DNA from 2 places in the Yoonia sp. SWMV100 genome. Region 2 is predicted to be linked to the other one. Evidence: riboswitches for the same ligand, from Rfam matches in the RefSeq annotation. Region 2 holds a riboswitch; the other holds the start of a gene.

Region 1 (4,947 bases), on a different contig from region 2:
GGCTGACCCATATGGTGCTGGCCGCCTATCTGACCACGGCATTGGTCGTCGGCGGTGTTGGCGGGTTGCATTTGTTGCGGAATCACGAAAATGCTCCGGCCCGGCGGATGTTTTCAATGGCAATGTGGATGCTGGTTATCGTCGCACCCTTGCAGATATTTGTCGGTGACGCGCACGGGCTGAACACATTGGAGCATCAGCCCGCCAAGGTCATGGCGATGGAAGGCCATTACGACAGTCACCCGGATGGGGCCCCGCTGATCTTGTTCGGGATACCGAACCCGGATGAAAAGCGGATCGACTATGCGATTGAAATCCCCAAGCTATCGAGCCTGATCCTCAAGCATAGCTGGGATGCACCGCTGGCCGGGTTGGATACGATCCCGGACGAAGATGAACCGCCTGTCGCAATTGTTTTCTGGAGCTTCCGGATCATGGTTGGCCTTGGCTTTGCGATGCTGGGTCTGGGCGCATGGAGCCTGTGGCGCAGGTCGCGTGGCAAGCTATATGCCGACCGGCTGTTGCACCGTGCGGCCATTGTGATGGGCCCGATGGGGTTTGTTGCGGTGCTTGCGGGCTGGATCACCACCGAAGTCGGGCGGCAGCCGTTCACCGTTTACGGGTTGCTGCGCACCTCTGATAGTCTTGCGCCTGTCGCCGCCCCGGCTGTGGCGGCATCGCTGCTGGCCTTTATCGTGGTGTATTTCTTTATCTTTGGCGCAGGCACCGTTTACCTGCTGGCGATGATGAACAAACCCGCGGGCACGATCAAACTGGGTCTGCGTGATGGGCCTATTCGGACAGCGGGGATCACCCCGATCCAAGAAATCCAAAGCGACAAGGGAGAGGCATGATGTTTGAACTGTCGTTTATCTGGGCGGGGATCATCGCCTTTGCGGTGCTGACCTATGTCATTTTGGATGGCTTTGACTTGGGCATCGGGATTTTATTCCCGACCGCCAAAAGCGAGCAGGACAAATCGACAATGATGAACTCGATCGCGCCGATTTGGGATGGCAACGAGACATGGCTGGTACTGGGCGGCGGTGGCCTGTTCGCGGTGTTCCCGCTGGCCTATGCGGTTATCATGCCCGCGCTTTATTTGCCGATCATCCTCATGCTGCTGGCGCTGATTTTTCGTGGCGTGGCGTTTGAATATCGCTGGCGCACCGAGACCTGGAAGCCCGTTTGGGACCTCGGGTTTTTTGGCGGGTCCATTGTGGCGGCATTTATGCAGGGGATCGCGCTGGGCGCATTGGTCCAAGGTATCGAGGTGTCAGGTCGCGCCTATTCAGGCGGCTGGTGGGACTGGCTGACGCCGTTTTCGGTGCTGACTGGTGTGGCCGTGGTTGTGGGCTATGCATTGTTGGGCGCAACGTGGATCATCGTGAAAACCGATGGTCCCCTGCAGCGGCAAATGCAACGTTATGCGTGGGGTCTGGCGATTGCCACTTTGGGTTTTATCGGTCTGGTCAGTGTTCTGACGCCGTTTCAGGACGCGGTGTATTTCCAGCGGTGGTTTAATTTGCCGGGCAGCGCATTTAGCGTGGCAATGCCTGCGGCGGTCCTGCTGACGGCGGTTTCGCTGTTTCGTGGGTTAAATGCAGGCAAGGATTTACAGCCGTTTTTATCGGCACTGGCGCTGTTTGTGTTGTGCTTTATCGGGATCGGGATCAGCTTTTACCCCAATATCGTCCCGCCATCCCTGACCATCGTCGAAGCAGCGGCCCCTGACGCCAGCCTAAAATTCGCGTTGGTCGGCACTGTTGTGCTGGTGCCGCTGATTTTGATCTACACCGCCTATGCGTATTGGGTCTTTCGCGGCAAGGTGGACCCGACCGAGGGCTATCATTGAAGCAGGCGGTTAAGAAATTCGGCTGGTTTATCGGGATTTGGGTCCTGAGTGTTCTGGCGCTGGGCGTCGTGGCATATGCGATCCGCTGGGCGATCATGGGCTGATACTTTGTGAACAAAACCACGCGCGTTCGCTGCGCTGGCTTGATCTTTGCAGTCGGATCAGTGTTGGCTTGTTTGTGAACCCGTGGGAGGAAACTGGATGCTATCGCTTGTTCTTGAACGCCAACATGTGCTGTCGCTGCGCGATTTTCCAGAAATCGCAAAATCCGAAGAAACGCTTGGGCCGCGGGATGTGCGGATCAAACTGCACACCGTGGGGATTTGCGGGTCAGACGTGCATTATTTCACGCATGGACGTATCGGCCCTTTTGTTGTGAATGCCCCGATTGTTCTGGGGCACGAGGCGTCGGGCACGGTGACTGAATTGGGCTGTGACGTCAACCATTTGGCGGTGGGTGACCGCGTCTGTATGGAACCCGGCATTCCTGACCCAACCTCAAAGGCGGCCCGACTGGGGATGTACAATATCGACCCAGCCGTGCGATTTTGGGCGACGCCGCCCTATCACGGTATCTTGCGCCCGACCTGTGTCCACCCTGCGGATTTCACATTTAAACTGCCCGATAACGTCACCTTTGCCGAGGCGGCGATGGTCGAACCTTTGGCGGTTGGCGTGCATGCCGCAACCAAGGCCCGGATCAAACCGGGTGATCTGGCGGTGGTAATGGGTGCGGGGCCGATTGGACTGGTCACCGCGCTGTCAGCCTTGGCGGCCGGGTGCGCTCGAGTGTTTGTCAGCGACATGGCCCCGCAAAAGTTGGAAATCGCCGCCAGCCTGTCACCGGCGATCACACCGGTTGACGTGACCAAGCAGAACATGACCGACGTCGTGAAAGCCGCCACCGATGGCTGGGGCGCCGATGTAGTTTTCGAGGCGACAGGATCGCCCAAAGCCGCCGCGCAGGTGTTTGAACCGCTTGCCCCAGGGGGCTGCGTGGTGATGATTGGTGGTCAGGCCGAACCAATTTTATATGATGCAGGTGCCGCAATGGTGCGCGAAGCCCGCGTCGAAAATATCTTTCGCTATGCGCATGTGTTTCCGCGCTGCGTTGGCATGATCAGTTCAGGCGCGATTGATGTGAAACCGCTTATCACCCGCACATTTGCGTTCAAAGATAGCGTGCAGGCATTTGAAATCGCCGCATCTGCACCCGCGACAGATGTGAAAATGCAGATCGAACTGCCGCAATAAATACGCCACTGCCGCGATCTTTGCGGCAGCGCCACAATGCGTTTGACGTTTCCCGCCAAAGCCCTGTACTCTCCGCGACACCAGGGGCGCTGAAAAGCTGAGATGTACCCTTTGAACCTGAACCAGATAATGCTGGCGGAGGGAGGTCGTATGTTTCTGCTTGCGCGTGCGCTCTCTCTTTTTTCGCCCGAAAAAAGGAGACAAAATGCCCCTTGATGATGTGCTGATAGCCTTGCGGGACCAAAAACCGCTTGTTCACTGCATGACGAACTATGTCGCGATGAATATCGCGGCGAACGTGGTTTTGGCGGCGGGTGGGTCACCAGCCATGGTTCACGCGCCAGAAGAAATTCCAGCGTTCACACCGATATGTGGCGCGTTGACCATCAACATCGGCACCTTGTCGACGTCGTGGTTGTCGAGCATGCTGATGGCTGCCAACATCGCCAGCGACCGCAATATCCCGTGGGTTCTGGACCCGGTGGCCCACTTTATATCGGATTATCGCAAGCATGCGGCGCAGGATTTACTGGCGCTGCGTCCCACCATCGTGCGTGGGAACGCATCCGAGATATTGGCGCTGGCCGGCGAGGCCGGCGCGGGTAAAGGCGCTGACACAGGTGACAGTGTTGCCGCCGCCGAAGGTGCCGCACGGGCGCTGGCGCAGAATTTCGGGTGCGTTGTCGCGGTGACAGGTCCGATTGATTTTGTCACCGACGGTACCCAGGAATCGCATTTCGCCGGCGGCTCTGCACTGATGCCGCAGGTCACGGCATTAGGCTGTGCGCAGACCGCATTAATGGGGGCCTATGCTGCGGTCGGCCCGGCATTTGATGCGGCTTGTGCGACCCTTGCCCATTTCAAGGTGGCTGGCACCCGTGCCGGCGCAACGGCTGCGGGACCGGGGAGTTTTACCGTGCATTTTCTGGATGCGCTTGCGGCGACAATGCCGGCTGATCTGGCGCAGGTGAACGCATGATGCTGCGCCAAAGCTTGCGTTTGTATCTGGTGACAGATCGCCAGATGTGCGCGCAGATCGGCGTGGTGCCGACGGTGTGCCGTGCTGTTGCAGGCGGTGTCACCATGGTGCAATTGCGCGACAAAACCGCGACCACAGCAGAGCGTATCGACGTGGCCCGCGCGTTGCGGCAGGCGCTGGTCGGAACAGGTGTGCCAATTGTGATCAACGACGACATTGATGCGGCGATCGCAGCGGATGTCGACGGCGCGCACATCGGGCAGGGCGATATGTCACCCGCCCAGGCGCGTGCACTGCTCGGGCCGGTGAAAATCCTTGGGCTATCATGTGAAACACCAAAGGCAGTGCAGGCCGCCGACCCCCGTCTGGTGGATTACCTTGGTCTTGGACCGGTCTTTGCGACCGCGACTAAAACAGACCATGCGCAGCCTTTGGGGTTTGACGGATTGGCACAGCTGGTGGCAGTGGCGGCCTTGCCCACGGTCGCAATCGGCGGTCTTAAGGCGGCCCACGCCAATGATGTGCGTGCGGCGGGCGCGGATGGCATCGCCGTTGTGTCGGGGATTTGCGGCCAGCCTGACCCCGCGGCTGCGGCGCGCGCGTTCAACGTCCAAGAGGCAACGCTATGATCCCGAATGTTCTTAGCATTGCAGGATCGGACCCATCGGGCGGCGCTGGCAGTCAGGCGGATATCAAAGCGATTTCCGCCAATGGTGCCTATGCGATGGCCGTGATCACCGCGCTGACGGTGCAAAATACCCAAGGCGTTACGGGTATACATCTGATCCCGCCGGACTTTGTTGGCCGTCAGATAGAGTCTATTAAAGCCGATATTCGCGTGGATGCTGTCAAAGTGGGG
Region 2 (4,947 bases):
CCGCTCGGGCTGATCGGTTTGATTGCTGGCGTTATTGGCGTTGCCCTGATTATGGGTGCGCGCCTGCAAGGTGGGGTCGATCCATTTGGCTTGATGCTTTGCCTGATTGGTGTTGTGGCGCTGACGATTGCGACGTTAGCGGTGATGGGCGCATCGTCTGGGGGCAATGTGTTAATGATCGTGGGGCTGCAAATGCTGGTCGGATCTGTTGTTTTGGCTGGCCCTGCGATCGTCTTCGAAGACTGGACAGTCACGTGGAACTGGAAGTTGATCGTCGCATTTTTATATACGACGCTGGTTCCGGGCCTTGCCGCAACATGGGTGTGGTTTGTTTTGGTCGGGCGCATCGGCGCGGTAAAGGCGTCGACCTTTCACTTTCTTAATCCGTTTCTGGGTGTCGCCATCGCTGCGGTCCTTTTGGGCGAAGCGATCGGCGTTATGGATGTCGTCGGTGTTGTGATTATCGCGGGCGGTATTTTGGCCGTGCAACTGTCCAAGCAGTAAATCGGATCAAGGCCCAGCCTAGGCGCCGATATGCCCGCGAATTCCCCCCGTTTGACCACGGTCGAGCAGCAGGTGATCTAGGATAACACACGCCATCATTGCCTCGCCAACGGGTACAGCGCGGATGCCGACACAAGGGTCATGGCGGCCTTTGGTGATGACCTCTGTCGGGCTGCCATCCATCCGGATCGACTTGCGCGGGGACAGGATTGATGATGTTGGTTTGACGGCAAATCGCACCACGATATCCTGCCCGGTACTGATGCCGCCCAAGATGCCACCGGCATGGTTGGAACTGTATTCCGGCCCGTTTGGACCCATGAAAATCTCGTCCGCGTTTTCGCGACCGGTCAGGGCAGCAGCGGCCATACCTTCGCCAATTTCAACCCCTTTGACGGCGTTGATTGACATCATTGCCGCGGACAAATCAGTGTCTAACTTGGCATAAACCGGCGCACCAATGCCCGCAGGTACGCCGCGCGCCACCACTTCGATGATTGCGCCGACCGAATTGTGGTCGTCTTTGCGCAGCCATGCCAGATAGTCGTTCCATTCGGCAGCTGCCTCTGCATCCGGGCAGAAGAAATCGTTTTGGTCGATCTGATCCCAATCCATGTTGGATCTATCGATCGGCTTTGCGCCCATCTGGGTCATGTACCCTTTGATCTGAACACCGGGCGCGATCATTTTAATGGCTTCGCGTGCGACACCGCCCGCTGCAACGCGCGATGCTGTTTCACGCGCCGATGATCGACCGCCTCCGCGGTAATCGCGGATGCCGTATTTCTGGTGATAGGTAATGTCGGCATGACCGGGACGGAAGGTATTGGCGATGTCGCCATAATCCTTAGAGCGCTGATCGGTATTGCGGATCATCAACTGAATTGGCGTTCCGGTTGATTTGCCATCAAAAACGCCCGACAAAATTTCCACGGCGTCGGGTTCCTGCCGTTGCGTGGTATTTTTGTTCAGTCCGGGGCGCCGCTTATCAAGCCACTGCTGCAACATGGCAGGTTCCAGCGGGACGCCGGGCGGACAGCCGTCGACGGTTGCGCCCAACGCGGGCCCGTGGCTTTCGCCCCAAGTGGTAAACCGAAATAGATGTCCGAAACTGTTGATCGACATATGCGCGCCTCTTTTGTTGGAACCCGATTACAGGAAGGCCCGCGTTTGTTCAATCTAGGTTGGCTAGGCGACTGATTTTCCCGAATGTGCAAACTGTGTCACGCTCAACCCGGCTAAACGACAAAGGTCACAGAATGACCCGCGCCCGAAGATGGCGCGGATCTTAAATTTTTAACGGTCGAAATCAGTCGTAGTAGTAATTTACAGCGCGAACACCACGGAAAATAGATTCTGCGCCATCCCCAAAGCTGTAGCTAGCCATCAACGAAAACTGCGTCCAGTCACCCTCGCTCAGGGTGTTGTCGTTATCATGAAACCCAGAAACCTCTGCACGGATGCTGATAGGGAGGTTCCCCGTAAGGTTTGCGAGGTCGTATGTGCCGCCGATTGCGGTAAGGCCATAAGAGTCACCATCGCTCACGTCTCTGCGCTCTGAAATGTAGATCATTGCGGCGTCCGTCACGTCATACGAGACCGCTATCCCATAGGTATCTTGTTCAAACGAACGATCTTCCTCGTATAGACCTGCATAGGCTTCGAAACCCATACCGTTGGTCTTATAGTCCGCGGTCACACCGTATTGCGCATGCGTTTCCGAGTCACCATCGTAATAGGCTATCGCAGTATAGAAAACGCCAGCCGACCCGGCACCCAAGTCGTAGTAAGGGTTCACATCAATCAAGTACCGCTCGGAGTAAAAGCTGCTTTGATGCTGTTCTTTATTGTAAACCAATGAAACAGCAGCACCGAAATTTGCGCCTAAAGAATACTTTGAAGCCGCCGTTAACTGCGTCGTAAAGTTATCGCGGAACGGTGCGCCGTCTGCGTCATTGTGGAAGTTATAGCCAAGCGTGATCGTGCTGCCATCATGCGAAACGCTGGGGGTGGAGTGCGCGCTTGCGCTTGCAGCGCAAATCGCGAGGGCCGAAGTGAATGTTGATAATACTTTCATGGCGTACCTTTCAAAAGTTTGACCCGAAGCCACACCATACATCTGTAAACTTCACCCGACGCATCAGGAATGACGAAACCATTGACGTGCTTTTTAGGCGATGTTGCCGTAGGGGACCGCTTTTCAACCCTACATGTGCGCTACGTGTCCCCTTGCATGCTTAAGGTATATTAACCCCGAAAAGACCAACCCTTTTCATTTCTGCGCGCTACAAGTATGCAGTCTGCACCTCGGGGGGCCTTGATTGGCTGAGATGCGCAAGCGGACCCGTTGAACCTGAACCGGTTAAGACCGGCGGAGGGAAGGTATGGCAATCGCGCTATCCCCCAATCCGCCCGTCGCATTTGGAGGATACGATGCAAAAACCAATCTATCTGCCAGCTGTCGCGGGATTTGTCCTTTGTGCTACGGGCGCAATGGCCGAAACCCCGGTGCTGCAAATTCTGACCTACGACAGTTTTACCAGCGAATGGGGTCCCGGCCCTGCTATCGAAGCTGCATTCGAGGCGACATGTGCCTGCGATCTGCAATTTGTCGCCGCAGGTGATGGCGCGGCTTTGCTGGCGCGGCTTCAGCTTGAAGGTGCGCGCACAGAGGCCGACGTTGTGCTGGGTCTGGATACGAACCTAACCGCCGCCGGACGTGCCACAGGCCTGTTTGCACCGCATGGTGTGACCGTTGATCTTGATCTTCCGATTGAATGGGATGATACCGAATTCCTGCCGTTTGACTGGGGCTATTTCGCCTTTGTCGGGAACGCGGATACCGATGCCCCCACGTCATTGCAGGCCTTGGCAGACAGTGATTTAAAAGTCGTGATCCAAGACCCCCGTTCGTCGACCCCTGGTTTGGGATTGCTGATGTGGGTTGACGCCGCATATGGCGATGATGCCCCTGCGATCTGGGCCGATCTGGCGGACAATATTGTCACCGTGACACCCGGTTGGTCCGAAGCCTATGGATTGTTCCTGGATGGCGAAGCAGACGCGGTGCTGTCCTACACCACATCACCTGCCTATCACATCATCGCCGAAGACGACGCCACCAAGGTCGCTTGGGTGTTTGAGGAAGGTCACTATATGCAGGTCGAAGTGGCTGGCAAAGTCGCGGGAACCGATCAACCTGACTTGGCCGATCAGTTTTTGGCCTTTATGGTGTCCGATGCGTTCCAAAGCATTATCCCTGAAACCAATTGGATGTATCCGGCGGTGATGCCAGATGGTGGCCTGCCCGCCGCATTCGATAATCCCGTGAGTGCAGACAAAGCGTTGTTGTTTTCCTCTGACGAAGCATTGGCAAGACGCGATACGGCTTTGGGCGCTTGGCGTACCGCGCTGTCTCAATAAGCCCGCGCTGGCCCGGCGCCCTTGCGGGGGTGCTGGTGCTGGTGTTGACGGCAGGTACATTGGTGGCGGTCGCTGCCCGTGCAGAGTGGCTGCGCGGACTGGGTGCTGCGGATTGGGCGGCGATCAAGTTTACCGTGACGCAAGCGTTCGTGTCCGCCGCGATCAGCGTGATCCTTGGAATACCGGTTGCCCGGGCGCTGGCCCGTCGGCAGTTTCGGGGGCGGAAGGTGTTGATCACGCTGCTGGGCGCGCCGTTTTTATTGCCGGTAATGGTCGCTGTTGTCGGGTTGTTGGCGGTGTTCGGGCGCGGCGGCATATTGAATGCGGCGCTTGGTGCGCTGGGCTTTGAGACGATGTCAATTTACGGGTTTCATGGTGTCGTCTTGGCGCATGTTTTCTTCAACCTGCCACTTGCTGTGCGATTGATCCTGCAAGGGTGGCTTGCCATTCCGGCAGAAAGATTTCGGCTTGCTGCGAGCCTTGGTGCGCCAGTTGGGCGGTTGCTCGAGTGGCCGATGCTGCGCACCGTCGTTCCGAGCACATTTTTAGTGATATTCCTGATATGTCTGACCAGTTTCGCGGTCGCGCTGACCCTTGGCGGTGGACCGAAAAGTACCACAGTAGAATTGGCAATCTATCAGGCGCTCCGGTTTGATTTCGACCTTGGGCGCGCCGCGCTGCTGGCGTGTTTCCAATTCGGGTTGTGTGTTCTGGCGGCTGTGCTTGCGTGGCGATTGACGGGTATTGATGCGATGGGCGCGGGATTGGATCGTGTCGTGACGCGCTGGGATGTGCGGCGCGCTGGATTCGATTATGCGCTGATTGCTGGCGCGACGCTGTTTTTGCTGCTGCCGCTTGGGATGGTTATCTGGCGCGGGTTGCCGGCGTTGATCGTTTTGCCAAGCACGGTTTGGGTTGCGGCGCTGCGGTCTGTAATTGTTGCCTGCGCGTCCGCAGCATTGTGTTGCGCGATGGCGATTGGTTTGGGTCTGTGGGGCGGACGGATCGTTGCCGTGATGG

What was found. Region 2 has a riboswitch for thiamine pyrophosphate ahead of thiB (thiamine ABC transporter substrate binding subunit). Riboswitches for the same ligand answer to the same signal wherever they lie in the genome.
Region 1: linked by a shared signal. The riboswitch ahead of thiM (hydroxyethylthiazole kinase) and the one ahead of thiB (thiamine ABC transporter substrate binding subunit) in region 2 are both predicted to bind thiamine pyrophosphate.

The regions. Positions count from the first base shown of each region.
Region 1 is NZ_JBWBAQ010000005.1:41,004-45,950, forward strand. It holds gene ACXJGX_RS12240 (cytochrome ubiquinol oxidase subunit I) at 1-854, shown strand, start outside; gene cydB (cytochrome d ubiquinol oxidase subunit II) at 851-1,855, shown strand; gene ACXJGX_RS12250 (DUF2474 family protein) at 1,852-1,959, shown strand; gene ACXJGX_RS12255 (NAD(P)-dependent alcohol dehydrogenase) at 2,057-3,109, shown strand; TPP riboswitch at 3,182-3,270, shown strand; gene thiM (hydroxyethylthiazole kinase) at 3,315-4,088, shown strand; gene thiE (thiamine phosphate synthase) at 4,085-4,717, shown strand; gene thiD (bifunctional hydroxymethylpyrimidine kinase/phosphomethylpyrimidine kinase) at 4,714-4,947, shown strand, end outside.
Region 2 is NZ_JBWBAQ010000003.1:557,972-562,918, reverse strand. It holds gene ACXJGX_RS07585 (DMT family transporter) at 1-504, shown strand, start outside; gene aroC (chorismate synthase) at 523-1,629, opposite strand; gene ACXJGX_RS07575 (hypothetical protein) at 1,814-2,581, opposite strand; TPP riboswitch at 2,803-2,901, shown strand; gene thiB (thiamine ABC transporter substrate binding subunit) at 2,938-3,927, shown strand; gene ACXJGX_RS07565 (thiamine/thiamine pyrophosphate ABC transporter permease ThiP) at 3,903-4,947, shown strand, end outside.